One region of the Polaromonas sp. SP1 genome, then DNA from elsewhere that is predicted to be linked to it. Evidence: predicted binding sites of a transcription regulator. Region 1 holds the regulator's gene; the other holds the start of a gene.
The links. The regulator sigma-54, encoded in region 1, starts transcription at its own class of promoters, with help from an activator protein. The targets are predictions, from matches to a motif close to TGGCANGNAANCTGCTTT.
Positions count from the first base shown of each region.

Region 2: the regulator sigma-54 is predicted to act here: its motif matches at 5,471-5,488, upstream of glnK (P-II family nitrogen regulator).

Region 1 covers NZ_CP031013.1:1,748,311-1,755,539, reverse strand. Annotated here, with positions in the region: gene DT070_RS08380 (class I SAM-dependent RNA methyltransferase) at 1-1,078, opposite strand, end outside; gene DT070_RS08375 (RNA polymerase factor sigma-54) at 1,121-2,656, opposite strand; gene lptB (LPS export ABC transporter ATP-binding protein) at 2,801-3,601, opposite strand; gene lptA (lipopolysaccharide transport periplasmic protein LptA) at 3,616-4,242, opposite strand; gene DT070_RS08360 (thiol:disulfide interchange protein DsbA/DsbL) at 4,626-5,285, opposite strand; gene DT070_RS08355 (SPOR domain-containing protein) at 5,389-6,018, opposite strand; gene argS (arginine--tRNA ligase) at 6,072-7,229, opposite strand, start outside.
Region 2 covers NZ_CP031013.1:1,225,498-1,232,726, forward strand. Annotated here, with positions in the region: gene DT070_RS05915 (hypothetical protein) at 1-1,943, opposite strand, end outside; gene DT070_RS05920 (helix-turn-helix transcriptional regulator) at 2,092-3,273, shown strand; gene amt (ammonium transporter) at 3,409-4,950, opposite strand; gene glnK (P-II family nitrogen regulator) at 4,991-5,329, opposite strand; partial or broken gene DT070_RS05935 (YifB family Mg chelatase-like AAA ATPase) at 5,635-6,723, shown strand; gene DT070_RS05940 (recombinase family protein) at 6,785-7,229, opposite strand, start outside.

The sequences.
Region 1 (7,229 bases):
GGCTCAGCGGCTGGCCGAATTCGTCGATGGGCTGGTTGCGGTGGTCCTGTTGCACGCGGCCTTCGGCATGACCCTGCTGGCGGCGCTGGTCGCGCCCCTGCACGCCGGTGATGCCGGCCACACCGGCCACATCGATACGCTCACCATACGGCGGGTTGACCAGCATCACGCCTGAAGGCGCGGGCGGCATGCGCTGCAGGGCGTCGCCGCCGCGGAACTCCACCGCATTGGCCACGCCGGCGCGCTCGGCATTGCGCTCGGCAAAGTCGACCATGCGGAAGGACACATCGCTGCCGAAGACCGGCGCGGTGGGCTCGGTGATGGCGGCTTCGGCCTGGTCGAGCAGGCCGTCCCACACATGGCCCTGGAAGGGCAAATACTTCTGGAAGGCAAAGCGGCGGTTGATGCCGGGCGCGATGTTGCAGGCAATCTGCGCGGCTTCAATCGCGATGGTGCCGGAGCCGCAGCACGGGTCGTACAGCGGCACGCCGTCTTTGCAGAGCTGGTCCCAGCCGCTGGCGGCAATCATGGCCGCGGCCAGCGTTTCTTTCAGTGGCGCATCGCCCTTGTCTTCACGCCAGCCGCGCTTGAAGAGCGGCTCGCCCGAGGTGTCGATGTAGATGGTGACGGTGTCGGTCGTCAGGTGCACATAGATGCGCACGTCGGGCCAGCGTGTGTCGACACTGGGCCGCACATCGTCGAACTTGGCGCGAAAGCGGTCGGCGATCGCATCCTTGATCTTCAGCGCGGCGAAGTTCAGGCTTTGCAGCGGGCTGTGCTGGGCCGTGATCTCCACCTTGAAAGTCTGTTTGGGCGTGAACCAGATTTCCCAGGCCACGTTGGCAGCGGCGTTGTAGAGGTCCTGCTCGCTGCGGTACTGGTTGTGCTGCAGCTCGATCAGCACGCGCTGCGCGAGGCGGCTGTGCAGGTTGAGCTGCAGCGCATCGCGCCACGAGGCCTGCAGCTGCACGCCGGCGCGCCAGGCTTTGCCCTGGATGCCGGTGACGCGTTGTACTTCGGTCGCGAGCAGGGTCTCAACGCCGGCGGCGCACGGTAAAAAGAGTTGGAGTTGATTCATGACTGGCTTTGAAAGGCGGGGCAGTGCGGCCTGACCGGGCGCCTAGAGAGATTTACGCAGGTTGGCGGGCGCGATGCGAAGCGCCTCACGATATTTAGCTACTGTGCGGCGCGCGCATTCAATGCCCTGCTCTTTCAGCATTTCGGAGATCTGGTTGTCGCTGAGCGGCTTCTTCAGGCTTTCAGACGAGACGAACTGCTTGATCAGTGCGCGCACCGCCGTGCTGGAGGCGTTGCCGCCGGTTTCGGTGCCGAGTGCGGAGCCGAAGAAGTATTTGAGCTCGAAGGTGCCGAAAGGCGTGCCCATGTACTTGGCGGTGGTCACGCGCGAGATGGTCGACTCATGCAGGCCCAGTTCGTCGGCGATTTCACGCAGCACCAGCGGGCGCATGGCAAGCTCGCCGTGCGTGAAGAAGTTTTTCTGCCGCTCGACAATCGCGCTGCTCACACGCAGGATGGTGTCAAAACGCTGCTGGATGTTCTTGATGAACCAGCGGGCTTCCTGCAGGCGCTGCTGCAGCGCCGCGCCGCCCTGGCCCTTGTGCTGCTTGAGGGCGTTGGCGTAAATATCGTGCACACGCAGGCGCGGCATCACATCGCCGTTGAGCGAGACCTTGAAGCCCCGGCCCGACTTGATGACGATGACGTCGGGCACGATCAGGTTGCGCTCCACATTCACGAAGCGGCGGCCGGGCTTGGGGTCGAGCCGGCCGATCACGGCAATGCCGCCCTTGATCGCAGCCTCGGTGAAGCCGCACAGGTGCGACAGGCGCTTCACGTCGCGTTTGGCCAGCAGCTCCATGGGCTGCTTGCACATGGCGATGGCGGCGCGGGTTTCTTCGCAGTCCTTGCAGTCGAGCAATTGCAGGCCCAGGCATTCGGCCAGGTTGCGCGCGCCGACGCCGGCGGGCTCCATGTGGTGCAGGAGCTTGAGCGCCATGGCAAAGCGCTGCTCGAGCTCTTCGCTTTGCTCCAGGTCGTTGCCGGCCAGGCCGGCGGCCAGCGATGCCAGGCTGTCTTCAAGGTAGCCGTCGTCGTTCAGCGATTCAATGAGGAAGTGCAGCGCGGCGCGGTCTTCTTCGGACAGGCGCAGGCCGAGCGACTGGCGGTGCAGGTGGTCTTGCAGCGACTCGTGGGCGCCCGTGAGGTCGGAGGCCTCGGCGTCGCTTTCCTCGTTGTTGTTCTTGCGCGCCGGCGCGTCGCTGCCCCACTCGCTGTCGTCAGGCGCGGTCTCTACCGTGCCGTCGCCTTCCCAGCTTTCCTCGAGCTTGGGCTCTGCACTGATTTCAGCATCATTTTGGCCTGCAGCCCCCGTGTCGTCTTGGCCTGCAGCTATCGAATTGGTAGCAGATTCAAACTCCCGACTGTCCTGGCTGACCGGCGTGTCGACATGCTCCAGCCCGAACTCCTCCCGCACCGCCGTCTCTTCCGCCACTTCCAGGAAAGGGTTCTCGTCAAGCATCTGCTCGACCTCCTGGCTCAGCTCAAGCGTCGACAACTGCAACAGCCGGATCGACTGCTGCAGCTGGGGCGTCAGCGCAAGATGCTGCGAGACGCGAAGCGAGAGGCCTTGTTTCACGGGACTTTCAAATACACGGAAGGTTGAGGTGACATGTCTTCAGCCAGCAGGCGCCGCGGAACTGGCTCCGCCAGGCCGCAGGCACCGTCCCCGGAGGGGGAGAGGGAGCTACACGAAGTGAGCGACAACAGGGGGGAACCATGTTCACATCTTGAAGTGTTCGCCAAGATAGACACGGCGCACATCGGCGTTGTTCACGATCTCGGACGGTGTGCCTTGCGCCAGCACATGGCCGTCGCTGATGATGTAGGCGTGGTCGCAAATGCCCAGCGTCTCGCGCACGTTGTGGTCGGTGATCAGCACGCCGATGCCGCGCGACTTGAGGAAACCGATGATGCGCTGGATCTCGATGACGGCGATCGGGTCAATACCGGCAAAGGGCTCGTCGAGCAAAATAAAACGCGGCTGGGTCGCCAGCGCGCGTGCGATCTCGACGCGGCGGCGCTCGCCGCCCGACAGCGCCGGCGCGGGTGAGTTGCGCAGGTGGTCCACGCGCAAGTCCTGCAGCAGCGCGTCCAGGCGCGACTCGATGTCGGCGCGGCCCAGCGGCTTGCCGTTGGCGCCCAGCTGCAGCTCCAGCACGGCGCGCACGTTTTCTTCGACCGTGAGCTTGCGGAAAATCGAGGCCTCTTGCGGCAGGTAGCTCAGGCCCAGGCGGGCGCGCAGGTGAATCGGCATGTGCTCGACCGATTGGCCGTCGATGGAGATTTCGCCCGCATCGGCGCGCACCAGGCCCACGATCATGTAGAAAGAAGTCGTCTTGCCCGCACCGTTGGGCCCGAGCAGGCCGACCACTTCGCCTTTTTGCACGGCCAGCGACACGTCTTGCACCACCTTGCGGCTGCCGTACGATTTTTGCAGCCCTTGCGCCACGAGGCGGCTGGGGGTGGGGGCGGAAGCGCCGTGAGCGCGGGGGGCCGCCGAAATATCAGTCACCACATCCATCTGTGCAGGTCTTTCTAGTTCTTTTCGCTGCCCAGCGTGGTGCTGGGGCGCAGGGTGACGGCCGGGCCGGATGGCTTTGCAGCGGCCGGCGCCGACGCGGCGGCGCGGGGCGACAGCATGGCGCGAATCCGTCCGCTCGGGTTGGCGGCGGTTTTGTTTTGCGTGCCGCCCTCCACCGTGAAGACGTCGGTGTTGTTGTCGTAAACGATCACGGCGCCTGTGGTTTCGTCGACCAGGGTGGCGCCGTTGTAGCGGCGCACCACGGCACGCTTGATGAATTTGACGAGGTCGGCCTTGCTGTCGTATTCGATCCGCTCGGCCTCGCCCTCGATGTACTCGTCCACGCCGTCGCGCTTTTTACGGTAGAAGGCCAGCTTGCCCGGCGCCGCGATGGACACGGCCTGCTGGTAGCCCTCGGGGTCCTGGCTCACGTCGACCCGCTCGCCGCGCACGATGGTCGTGCCCTTGGTGATCACCACATTGCCGGTGAAAACGCTGGTTTGCTTCAGGTCGTCATACCGCAGGGCATCCGCCTCGGCATTCATGGGCTTGTCGCGGTCGGCTTTTTCAGCCCAGGCCGGAAACGCCGCCCCCAGCGCCAGAACGGCCGGCAGGATGAGGGAAAAAAGGGGATATTTCATAAGGCACGAATCTTGCTGCGTGGGTGTCCGGCCATTGTAGCCATGCAAGCTGTGGGAATGGCTTGCACAGTGAATTATTAGGGGCATAAAAATGGCCCCCACGCTCCCCCACTTCGTGTGGGTCGCTGCCCCCCGAGGGGGCAGCCCGCCCTACGGCCCGGCGAAGCCGGTTCCGGGGCTCATGCTGGCTTGAAGAATTCTTTGGGCAATACCGGTGGGGGTATTTCACCAGTGGGCAGCCGCGGAACCGGCTTTGCCGGGCCGCGGGCGCCGTCCCCTGCAGGGGAAAAGGGCTACACGCAGTGAGCCCGATAGGGGTGTGCCCGACTCACCGCCCCCTTGAGGGGGGAACGGGCTACACGCAGTGAGCCTGGACGGGGGTGTTACTTTTTACCGCGGGACTGCGCGATCAGCGAGTCCGTGATCTGCAGCGCGCGGGGCATGTTCTGGGCCAGCGTGCCGGAGGTGTAATAGCGACCGGCAATGCCCAGGGCCGGCACGCCGTCGACCTTGTACTGATCCTGCAGCTGCGTGGCCTTGCGGGCCTTGGTGGTGACCGTAAAAGAGTTGTACATCTCGACAAACTTGGCCTTGTCCAGGCCCTGCTTTTCGGCCCAGGCCGCCACCATGTCGGCGGTGTTGAGCGGCTGCTTGTCCTGGTGGATGGCGTTGAACACCTTTTTATGCAGCTCTTCAACCTTGCCCATGGCTTCCAGCACGTAATACAGGCGCTGCTGCGGCTCGAAGTCGGGACGGAAGGACACCGGGACGCGCCGGACATACACGTCCTTGGGCACCTGTTTGATCCAGGCCTCGAGCAGGGGCTCAAAGGCGTAGCAGTGCGGGCAGCTGTACCAGAAGAATTCCACCACTTCCACCTGGCCCGCGGGGGCTTCGGTCGGGGCCGGCTTGTCCAGCGCCAGGTAGTCGGAACCTTCCTTGAAGGCCCTGGCCTGGGCTTGCGCCATGCCGGGCAGGGCGGCTGCGCCCAGGGTGGCGGCGGCTGCCGCAGCAGCTGAAAGCGAAAACTCACGACGTTGCATCAAATTCTTCTCCTGGAATGGCAAAAAAAGGTTGTGGCCGGCTGCGGGATTGCGCCCTGGACGGCCAGGTGACAAGGGTTTGTATGCCTGCCCCGCGAAAAGTTCAGCGCTGCACCCGCACCAGCGCGGTTTCAATCGAATTGTTGTCCAGCCGCTCCTTGACTTTGTCGGCGTCTTCTTTCTTGTCGAAAGGCCCCAGGCGCACGCGGTACACGGTGCGGCCCGCCTGCTCGCGCTCAGTGACCTTGGCCTGCATGCCCAGCAGCGACAGCCTGGCGCGCTGCTGCTCGGCGTCTTCGGGCGTGCGGAAAGCGCCGGCCTGGATGAAATAGCTGAAAGGGTCGACGCCGGGGCCGGACGACAGGCCTTCGACCTTGGCCTTGGCCAGGTCGCCCAGCGGGTCGGCCGCAGGCTTGGTGGCTTTGGCGGCAGCCGAGGCGGCTGCCTTCGGCACGGCGGCGACGGCCGGGTCGGGCACCGGCGCGCCGGGTGTTTCAGCGGCGGGCGCAGGCGGCGGCTTGGGCTGGTTCTTGCCGGCCAGCGGCGCGTTCGGGTTCCAGTCCTTGTTTTTCTTGGCCTCGACGGCGTCGCTGTCGGGGTTGCGCGCCTGGCTCTTGTTCATGAAGGGAACCGGCACCTTGGTGATGTAGACCGCCACGGCCAGCGCGGCCCCCAGGCCGATCAGGGCGCCAATAATCAAACCCAGCAGGGTTCCGCCTCGTTGTGTATTCATACCTTGCCCACGTTCATTGCCTTGTCCTGAAAATCGCATGCTTTTCACCGGTGTTACATCTTGCGCGGAGCGCTCACGCCCAGCACCGCCAGGCCATTGTGCAGCACCTGTGCGGTCGCAGCGACCAGCGCCAGTCGCGCCAGTTTGACGGCTTCGTCATCCACCAGGATGCGCTCGGCATCGTAATAGCTGTGATAGCTCGCCGCCAGCTCACGCAGGTAAAAAGCCACGTCGTGTGGTGCAAATCCGTCAGCCGCGTTGGTCAGCATGTCGGGGTACTTGGCCAGCAGCAGCATCAGCGCCTGGGCCTGCGGGCTGTCCAGCGCCGACAGGTCGACCGACTTCAGGCTGGCCTCATCGCCGCCCTGGCCGGCCCAGGTGGTGAGGATGGAGCAGATGCGCGCGTGCGCGTACTGCACGTAGTACACCGGGTTTTCGTTGTTCTTGGCCAGCGCCAGGTCGATGTCGAAGATGTATTCGGTGTCGGGCTTGCGGCTGAGCAAAAAGAAGCGCACGGCGTCGGCGCTGGTCCATTCGATCAGGTCGCGCAGGGTGACGTAGCTGCCGGCGCGCTTGGAGATCTTGACCTCTTCGCCGTTGCGCACCACACGCACCATGGTGTGCAGCACGTAGTCGGGGTAGCCTTGGGGAATGCCTTCGCCGGCGGCCTGCAGCCCGGCGCGCACGCGGGCGATGGTGCCGTGGTGGTCCATGCCCTGGATGTTGATGGCCTTGCCGAAGCCGCGCTCCCATTTGGCCAGGTGGTAGGCCACGTCAGGCACAAAGTAGGTGTACGTGCCGTCGCTCTTTTTCATCACGCGGTCTTTGTCGTCGCCGTAGTCGGTTGACTTCAGCCACAGCGCGCCATCCTGCTCGTAGGTCTTGCCGGCGTCTTTCAATCTGGCCACAGTGGCGTCGACACGGCCCGAGCTGTACAGGCTGGACTCGAGGTAGTAGTTGTCGAACTTGACGGAGAAGGCCTTGAGGTCCAGGTCCTGCTCGTGGCGCAGGTAGGCGACGGCGAACTGGCGGATCGAGTCGATGTCTTCCACGTCGCCCGAGGCGGTGTATTCGCGGTCGTCCGACTTGACGGTCTTTTTGGCCAGGAAGTCGGCCGCGATGTCGGCGATGTAGTCGCCGTTGTAGGCCGATTCGGGCCAGCCGGCGTCGCCGGGCTTGATGCCTTTGGCGCGCGCCTGCGTGCTGGTAGC
Region 2 (7,229 bases), 520 kb from region 1:
TTGCAACGGCTTTTGGCGTCGGCATAGGCGTCGTCAAGCTGGTCCTGGGCCCGGGCCACCGAGATGTTCTGGTTGTCGCGGGTCTGTTTCTGCTTCGCCTTTTCCGTGGCGAGTGCTTTGGCCGGCAGCGTTTGCAGGAAGCTGCGGGCATCCTGCATGGCCCATGCCAGCGCACCGCTCATGGCCTCGTTCACATTGCCTTTGTCGGCCTTGACCTTTTCCAGCAGCGACATGGCGGACTGGTAGGGCTTGGGCGGGTTGCCACCCCACACTGAAAAGTCAACGGATCCTTTGGCGGGGTTCTGGTAGTCGCCGTCGTTGCGTATGCCCATGTACTCGCGCATGCTGGCGACGCAGGTAGCCTGGCCGGCTTCCCCGAATTTGGGGCAGGCACCCACCCCTGCCACATAGGTATCAACCGCCGCCTTGGCGTAGAGCGGGTTCAGCGCAAGGTAGACGTCGTCGTCCTTGGCGGCCTTCACCACCTTCGCGGCGTAGTTGGACTTGATGACATTGCGGCGCGCAGTCCAGGTGTCGTAGGCGCCCTGGAAACTCTTGTCGAAATCCCAGGCATTGCCTTTCTGCGCCCTGGCCCGAGCATCGGCCAGCAGCGTGACGCGGCCCGGGTCGCCGTTGAGCACCAGGTTGTTGTTGCGGTCCAGGCCTATGCTGCGCAGCAGGGTGTTGACGCACTCGGTGGTGATCTGGGCGGCGGCGGAGCTGCCCACATAAGTCGAGGCGCCTGTCAGGTCGACGCTCTGTCCCTGGCCCGGGTCTTTAGGCGCGTTGCAGAACGAGAAGTCGCCGGTCTGGAAGCGGTTGGCGCCTTCAAGCGGGAAGGTCTTTTTGGCCCACACGATGGCCTTCTGGGGGAAGACCTCGTCGGTCATGCGGCGGTTGACGATGGCCTGTGCTTCGTTGATCACGCGGTCGCGCATCGGGTTGCAAACCGCTCTTGCGGTGTCTGCGCTGGCCTGGTGGGCCGTGTGGTAGCTCAAGCACTCGTTGCGCTTGTTCTCGAGCTCCTGCGCCGGCGTGCACGACTTGTATTCATAAATCGAATTGGTGCCGCAATAGGTGTTGGCGTTGGTGACCAGCAGGTCGGCATAGACCGGCACAAAGGGCTGGAAGTTAAACCGCCAGTACTCGGCCGGCGGGATGGCTTCCTTTTCGCCGCAGTCGTTGGGCGTCCAGCCGCACTTGGCGACCGCGACCGATACCTGGCCGACGGCTTTGCCGGCATCGGCAATCGCGTTCAGCGCGGCGCCGCCCAGGCAGCCCATCGTGGCCGAGCACGAATTGGCCGCGGCAGCGCTGGCAATCAGCGCGTTCTTCAGGTTCTCAACCACGCCTGAGCCCGCGGCCGCCACAGCACAACCGCACACCAGTTGCGCCGCCACGGTGGGCGCCCCGACGGAAAGGGGGACGGGTATGCCACTGGCAATGGCTTCAAATCCGTCGCCGGCGTAATCCGCGCCGGCTTCGGTCGCGAACTTCTTGATCGTGGGGTCCGGGATGATCTCGCTGATCGCCGACGCGATGGGCTTGGCCGCGACGCCATACAAGTTCGCCTTGCAGGCGGAATAGCTGCTGGCATTGATCACACCGGTAGCGGCAACGCCCACGATGGCGCTGCTGATGCCGATGGTGACGGGGTTACCGCTGGTGACGTCTGCAACGCAGTTGGGATGCAGCGCCGCAAACTCAAGCGCCGAGCCCACAGCCGAAACACTGTAGTAGGCCGATTTGGCGACATTGACGACGCAGCCCGCCGCCTCCTTGGCGCACTGCTTCAGCGTCTGCGCATTGACGGGTGATGCCGCAATCACCATGAATACCGCGACAAGCCAGCCTCTGGCCAGGGGCCGCACCAGGCCGGTATATGCCCGCGAGAACTCCACGACGCGGGTTTTCCCGCGCCTCACCCCATTCATGCCCGCCATGTCCCTACTCCGGTTTTTTATGGGTGTTGCAAAAACACCCAACCTCACCACTCGAATGCTTGTAGCGGGAATGTATTAGTGGGTACCCTGCGAAACAACCTTCACATGAATGAAAGAGCTCACTAAAATAAATCTGATTTGAGACAAAATGCAACCAAAATTCCAACGCGGCGACGTGCCGGCCAGCTGGCATGCCAGCAGCAACGCGCCACCGCGACGCGATGAGGTCTTGCATTCGCTCTATGGCGCTATCGGCAATGACGACCGCTGGAACGATGTCCTGAGGGTCTTCGCAGGCTATTTCAACGCCAACATCGGCATGCTGGTGGTGGCCGGCCAGGGCCAACGTGACCAGAGCTTTTACGCTGCCTTCAACCACCGCGAGGAAGCGGCGCGCGCCTACTCCGATTATTGGTGGGAGCACGACGTCATCCTGGCCGCAGTGCTGGAGCAAGGGCAGTTTGTGCGCGGCATGGTCGGCCGCGGGAGCGATGTGGTGTCCTCCGAGGACCTGCGCGCGTCGGTCTATTACAAGGAGTTCATGTCTCTCATGCCGGCGGAGCACTTCATGGGCTGCGTGCTGTCGGATGGCAGCGACGCGTCGCTCGCGCCGCCCATGCATCTGAGCTTTTTCCGGCCGCCGGGCACGGATGATTTCAGCGATGCTGAAGTGGCGGACCTGGCTGGCTTCTACCCCCATATCCACCGTGCATTCGAGCTCCACTGGGAGCACCGCAGCACACAGGAACAACTGAGCGTTTTTCACCAGAGCCTGGACGGCATGGACTTTGGCGTGCTGTTCGTTGACCCCGCCAATCGGGTACGCCATGCCAACGCCGCGGCGAAAACAATGATTGAGCACATGGACTGGATTCCATTGCTCGGCGGCCTGGCCACACGCATTCCCGCCGAAGGCGAACTGGCCAGGCTGATGCAGGCTTGCGCGTTGGGACATGGCGGCGCGATTTCATTGGGGCCGGACCACAAGCGCATGTTTGTGCTGGCCCTTCCACTGGCCCAGACAGTGATTACCCCGGCAGGCGAAACACGGGCGTCGATCATGCTGATGCTGATCGACCCGCAAAGACGTCCGGAAGCGGCTTTGGACTTTATCGTTCGGGCTTTTGGACTGAGCAAGGCGGAAGCCCGCCTGCTGCCCTTGCTCTTCGAGAATCGCACGCCTGCCGACATTGCACAGGCGCTTGACATCAAGATTTCCACCGTGCGCAGCCAGCTCTCAGCCATTTTTGCCAAGACAGGCACGACGCGCCAGCAGGAACTGATCCGCCTGCTGGGCACCTTGCCGCCCATTCAGCGCCTGGGCCGCTAAAGGCCGCGCGGCCAAAAAAAAAGCCCACCAGCTTGCGCCGGCGGGCTGAACATCCAAAGGAGACTCTCAGTAAAAAAACGAAATCCGGAAAAGGGTTTCTGGAGGGGCTGCTGCGTGGGCAGCCCCTTCAACTTATCAGCGGTTGTAAGCCGTTTCGCCGTGGGACGTGATGTCCAGGCCTTCGCGTTCGTCTTCTTCGCTGACGCGCAGGCCGATCGTCAGGTCAACAATCTTGTAGGCGATAAAGGACACCACACCCGACCACACGATGGTGATCAGCACGGCCTTGGCCTGGATCCAGACCTGGCCGGCGATGGAGTACGCATCGGGTGCCACCATGGCGACGGTGGTCCAGTCAGCGACAGCGCTTGGGCCACCCAGGCTGGGCGAGTTGAACACGCCGGTGAGCAGCGCGCCGACGATACCGCAGACACCGTGCACGCCGAACACGTCCAGCGAGTCGTCTGCACCCAGCAGTTTCTTCAGGCCGTTCACGCCCCAGAGGCCGGCAAAACCAGCGATCAGGCCGATGATCAGGCCGCCGCCGATACCGACGTTGCCGGCAGCAGGGGTGATGGCCACCAGGCCGGCAACAGCACCGGACGCAGCGCCCAGCATGGAAGCCTTGCCGCGCATCAGCGCTTCACCGATGCACCATGCCAGCACGGCAGCTGCCGTAGCACCCAGCGTGTTGATGAAGGCCAGGGCGGCAAAGCCGTTGGCTTCGAGTGCGGAGCCGGCGTTGAAGCCGAACCAGCCCACCCACAGCAGGGCGGCACCGACCATGGTCAGCGTCAGGCTGTGAGGCGCCATGGCTTCCTTGCCGTAGCCGATACGCTTGCCGACCATGAAGGCGCCGACGAGGCCCGCCACAGCAGCGTTGATGTGAACCACCGTGCCGCCTGCGAAATCAAGCGCACCCATCTGCCAGATGTAACCGGCCTTGCCGTTCATCGCGTCGACCACTTCCTTGCCGGTGTAGGCGTCAGGGCCCATCCAGAACCAGACCATGTGGGCCATCGGTGCGTAGCTGAAGGTGAACCAGATCACCATGAACAGCAGCACGGCGGAGAACTTGATGCGCTCGGCAAACGCGCCGACGATCAGTGCGCAGGTGATACCGGCGAACGTGGCCTGGAAGGCGGCGAACACGATCTCGGGGATCACGACACCCTTGCTGAAGGTGGCGCCATTGGCGAAGGTGCCGGCGACGTTGTCCCAGATGCCCTTCATGAAGAGCCGGTCAAAGCCGCCGAAGAAGGCGTTGCCCTCGGTGAAAGCCAGGCTGTAACCGTAGATGAACCACAGCACGACGATCATCGAGAAGGTCACCATGACCTGCATCAGGACCGACAGCATGTTCTTGCTGCGCACCAGGCCGCCGTAGAACAGGGCCAGGCCGGGAATCGTCATCAGGATCACCAGGATGGTGGAAAGCATCATCCAGCCGGTGTCGCCTTTGTTGGGCACAGGCGCTGGTGCGGCTGCGGCAGCGGGTGCCGGGGCTGCAGCCGTTGCGGCGGCGGGGGCTGCGGCGGCCGCAGGGGCTGCAGCGGCTTCAGCCGGTTTGGCTTCTGCGGCGGAGGCGGCAGGTGCGGCTGCCGGGGCCTGCGCCATGACGGCGCCGGTTGTCAGCAGGCTCAATCCCAGGACAAGGGAAGCGAGTAGTTTTTTCATGTCGATGTTCTCTTTATGTGGCTGGTAGATAGGAAACGCCTTACAGCGCCTCCTTGCCTGTTTCACCCGTGCGGATGCGCACGACCTGCTCGAGGTTGTAGACAAAGACCTTGCCGTCGCCGATCTTGCCGGTGCGGGCTGCGCCTTCGACAGCTTCGATCACGCGGTCCACGAGGTCGTCGGAGACAGCCGCCTCGATCTTGACCTTGGGCAGGAAGTCCACAACGTACTCCGCGCCGCGGTAGAGCTCGGTGTGGCCCTTCTGGCGGCCGAAGCCTTTGACTTCAGTCACAGTGATGCCTTGCACGCCAATACCGGACAGCGCTTCACGCACTTCGTCCAGCTTGAACGGTTTGATGATGGCCGTTACGAGTTTCATGTTCAGGTTTCCTCCAAGGATGAATAAAGGAGCAGCCCCTCGGTGCGCTGCCCAGCCGTTACAGGGTTTTTGTGAGCCTGGCTATCTTCATTAAGAGCTCCGGGGTGCCACGAAAGGATGGTTGGATTCGGCGAAGTCTTCGTAGCACGTACCGTGCCAAAGTAGCCGGCCTTATCGGCGGCAAGTCCACCTGTTCTTGCGCTGGCACGTTAGACAGCAGGCATCCGAAACACAAAAAACAAGATAAGCACCAGATTGGGGCGCAAATTGCGCACAACTTTGGAGCATCACCAGGGAGTTTGTCAATGAGCTTGTCTTTAGTGCGCAGCCGCGCCTTGTTGGGCCTGGACGCGCGGCCGGTGCAGGTCGAAGTGCACCTGGCCAACGGCCTGCCCAGCTTTACGCTGGTCGGCCTGGCCGAAACCGAAGTGAAGGAAGCCCGCGAACGCGTGCGCTCCGCCATCCAGAACACCGGGCTGGACTTCCCGGCCAATAAAAGAATCACGGTCAACCTGGCGCCGGCCGATTTGCCCAAGGACTCCGGGCGCTTCGATTTGCCGATTGCGCTGGGCATCCTGGCGGCCAGCGGCCAGGTCGACGCCCGCAAGCTCGAGGGCTACGAATTTGCCGGGGAGCTGTCTCTGGGCGGCGACCTGCGGCCCGTGCGCGGAGCGCTGGCCATGAGCCTGGCGCTGACGCGCCCGCTTCTCCAGGGTGGCCCCGCCACCGAAAAGCTGCCCAAACTGGTGCTGCCCGAAGCCAGCGCGCAGGAGGCGGCCCAGGTTCCCGGCGCTGAAATCTTCCGGGCGCACCATTTGCTGGATGTGGTCCGGCAGTTTTTGCCGGGCGATGCGCCGGTGGACGTGCAGGACGGATGGGCCCGGGTGCAGCCCGTCGCCCTGCCCGCACAAACCGCCTACCCGGACCTGGCCGACGTCAAAGGCCAGGCCGCCGCCCGGCGCGCCCTGGAAATTGCGGCCGCCGGCGGGCACAGCCTGTTAATGATGGGCGCCCCGGGCTCGGGCAAGTCCATGCTGGCGCAGCGCTTTGCCGGCCTGCTGCCCGCCATGACCACCGAAGAAGCCCTGGAAAGCGCGGCCGTCGCCTCGCTGGGCGGCCGGTTCACCATGGACAAATGGGCGCTGCGCCCCACCTGCGCGCCGCACCACACGGCCAGCGCGGTGGCGCTGGTCGGCGGAGGCTCACCGCCACGGCCGGGCGAAATTTCGCTGGCGCACCGCGGTGTGCTGTTTCTGGATGAGCTGCCTGAGTTCCCGCGCGCGGCGCTTGAGGCGCTGCGCGAGCCGCTGGAGTCCGGCGCCATCACCATCTCGCGCGCCGCCCAGCGCGCTGAATTTCCGGCGCGCTTCCAGCTCGTCGCAGCCATGAACCCCTGAGGATTCATTGCTTAACCACCATCAATATAAAGAGAAATACAAAAGGAATGTAGCGGCGTTAGCCGATGCTTTGCGAGTTCGAAGAACTCGCAAAGCCTGGGTTATAGAGGAAGTTGAACTCAACTTCCCCACTTCCTACCACCACCCGATCAAGGATAGTCTCAACGACTTGTCGGCGTTCAGGATGGGGCAAGGTATCCCACCGCTCCACCAAGTCCTTACTCCCTGACAAGACTTCTTCTTGGGACGCCAGAGCTATCTTGAGGACATCCCGCTTGGCAAGGAGCGCTGGCAGCTCCTCGTCAATTTGCTCAAGCCTGACTCGGAGTTTTTCGTAGCGCGCTCCAAAACCTTTTTTGTCCAAAGCATTCGCCTGGAAGAGTTCGATCAGCTTGTCAGCCTCGCCTAAGAGCTTTTTCTGCTCTGCATCTAGGCTCGTGATGAGCGCGTCAAACGACTTCACTTTTTCGTTACCTGCTTGGATATGTCCAAAAATTTCATCA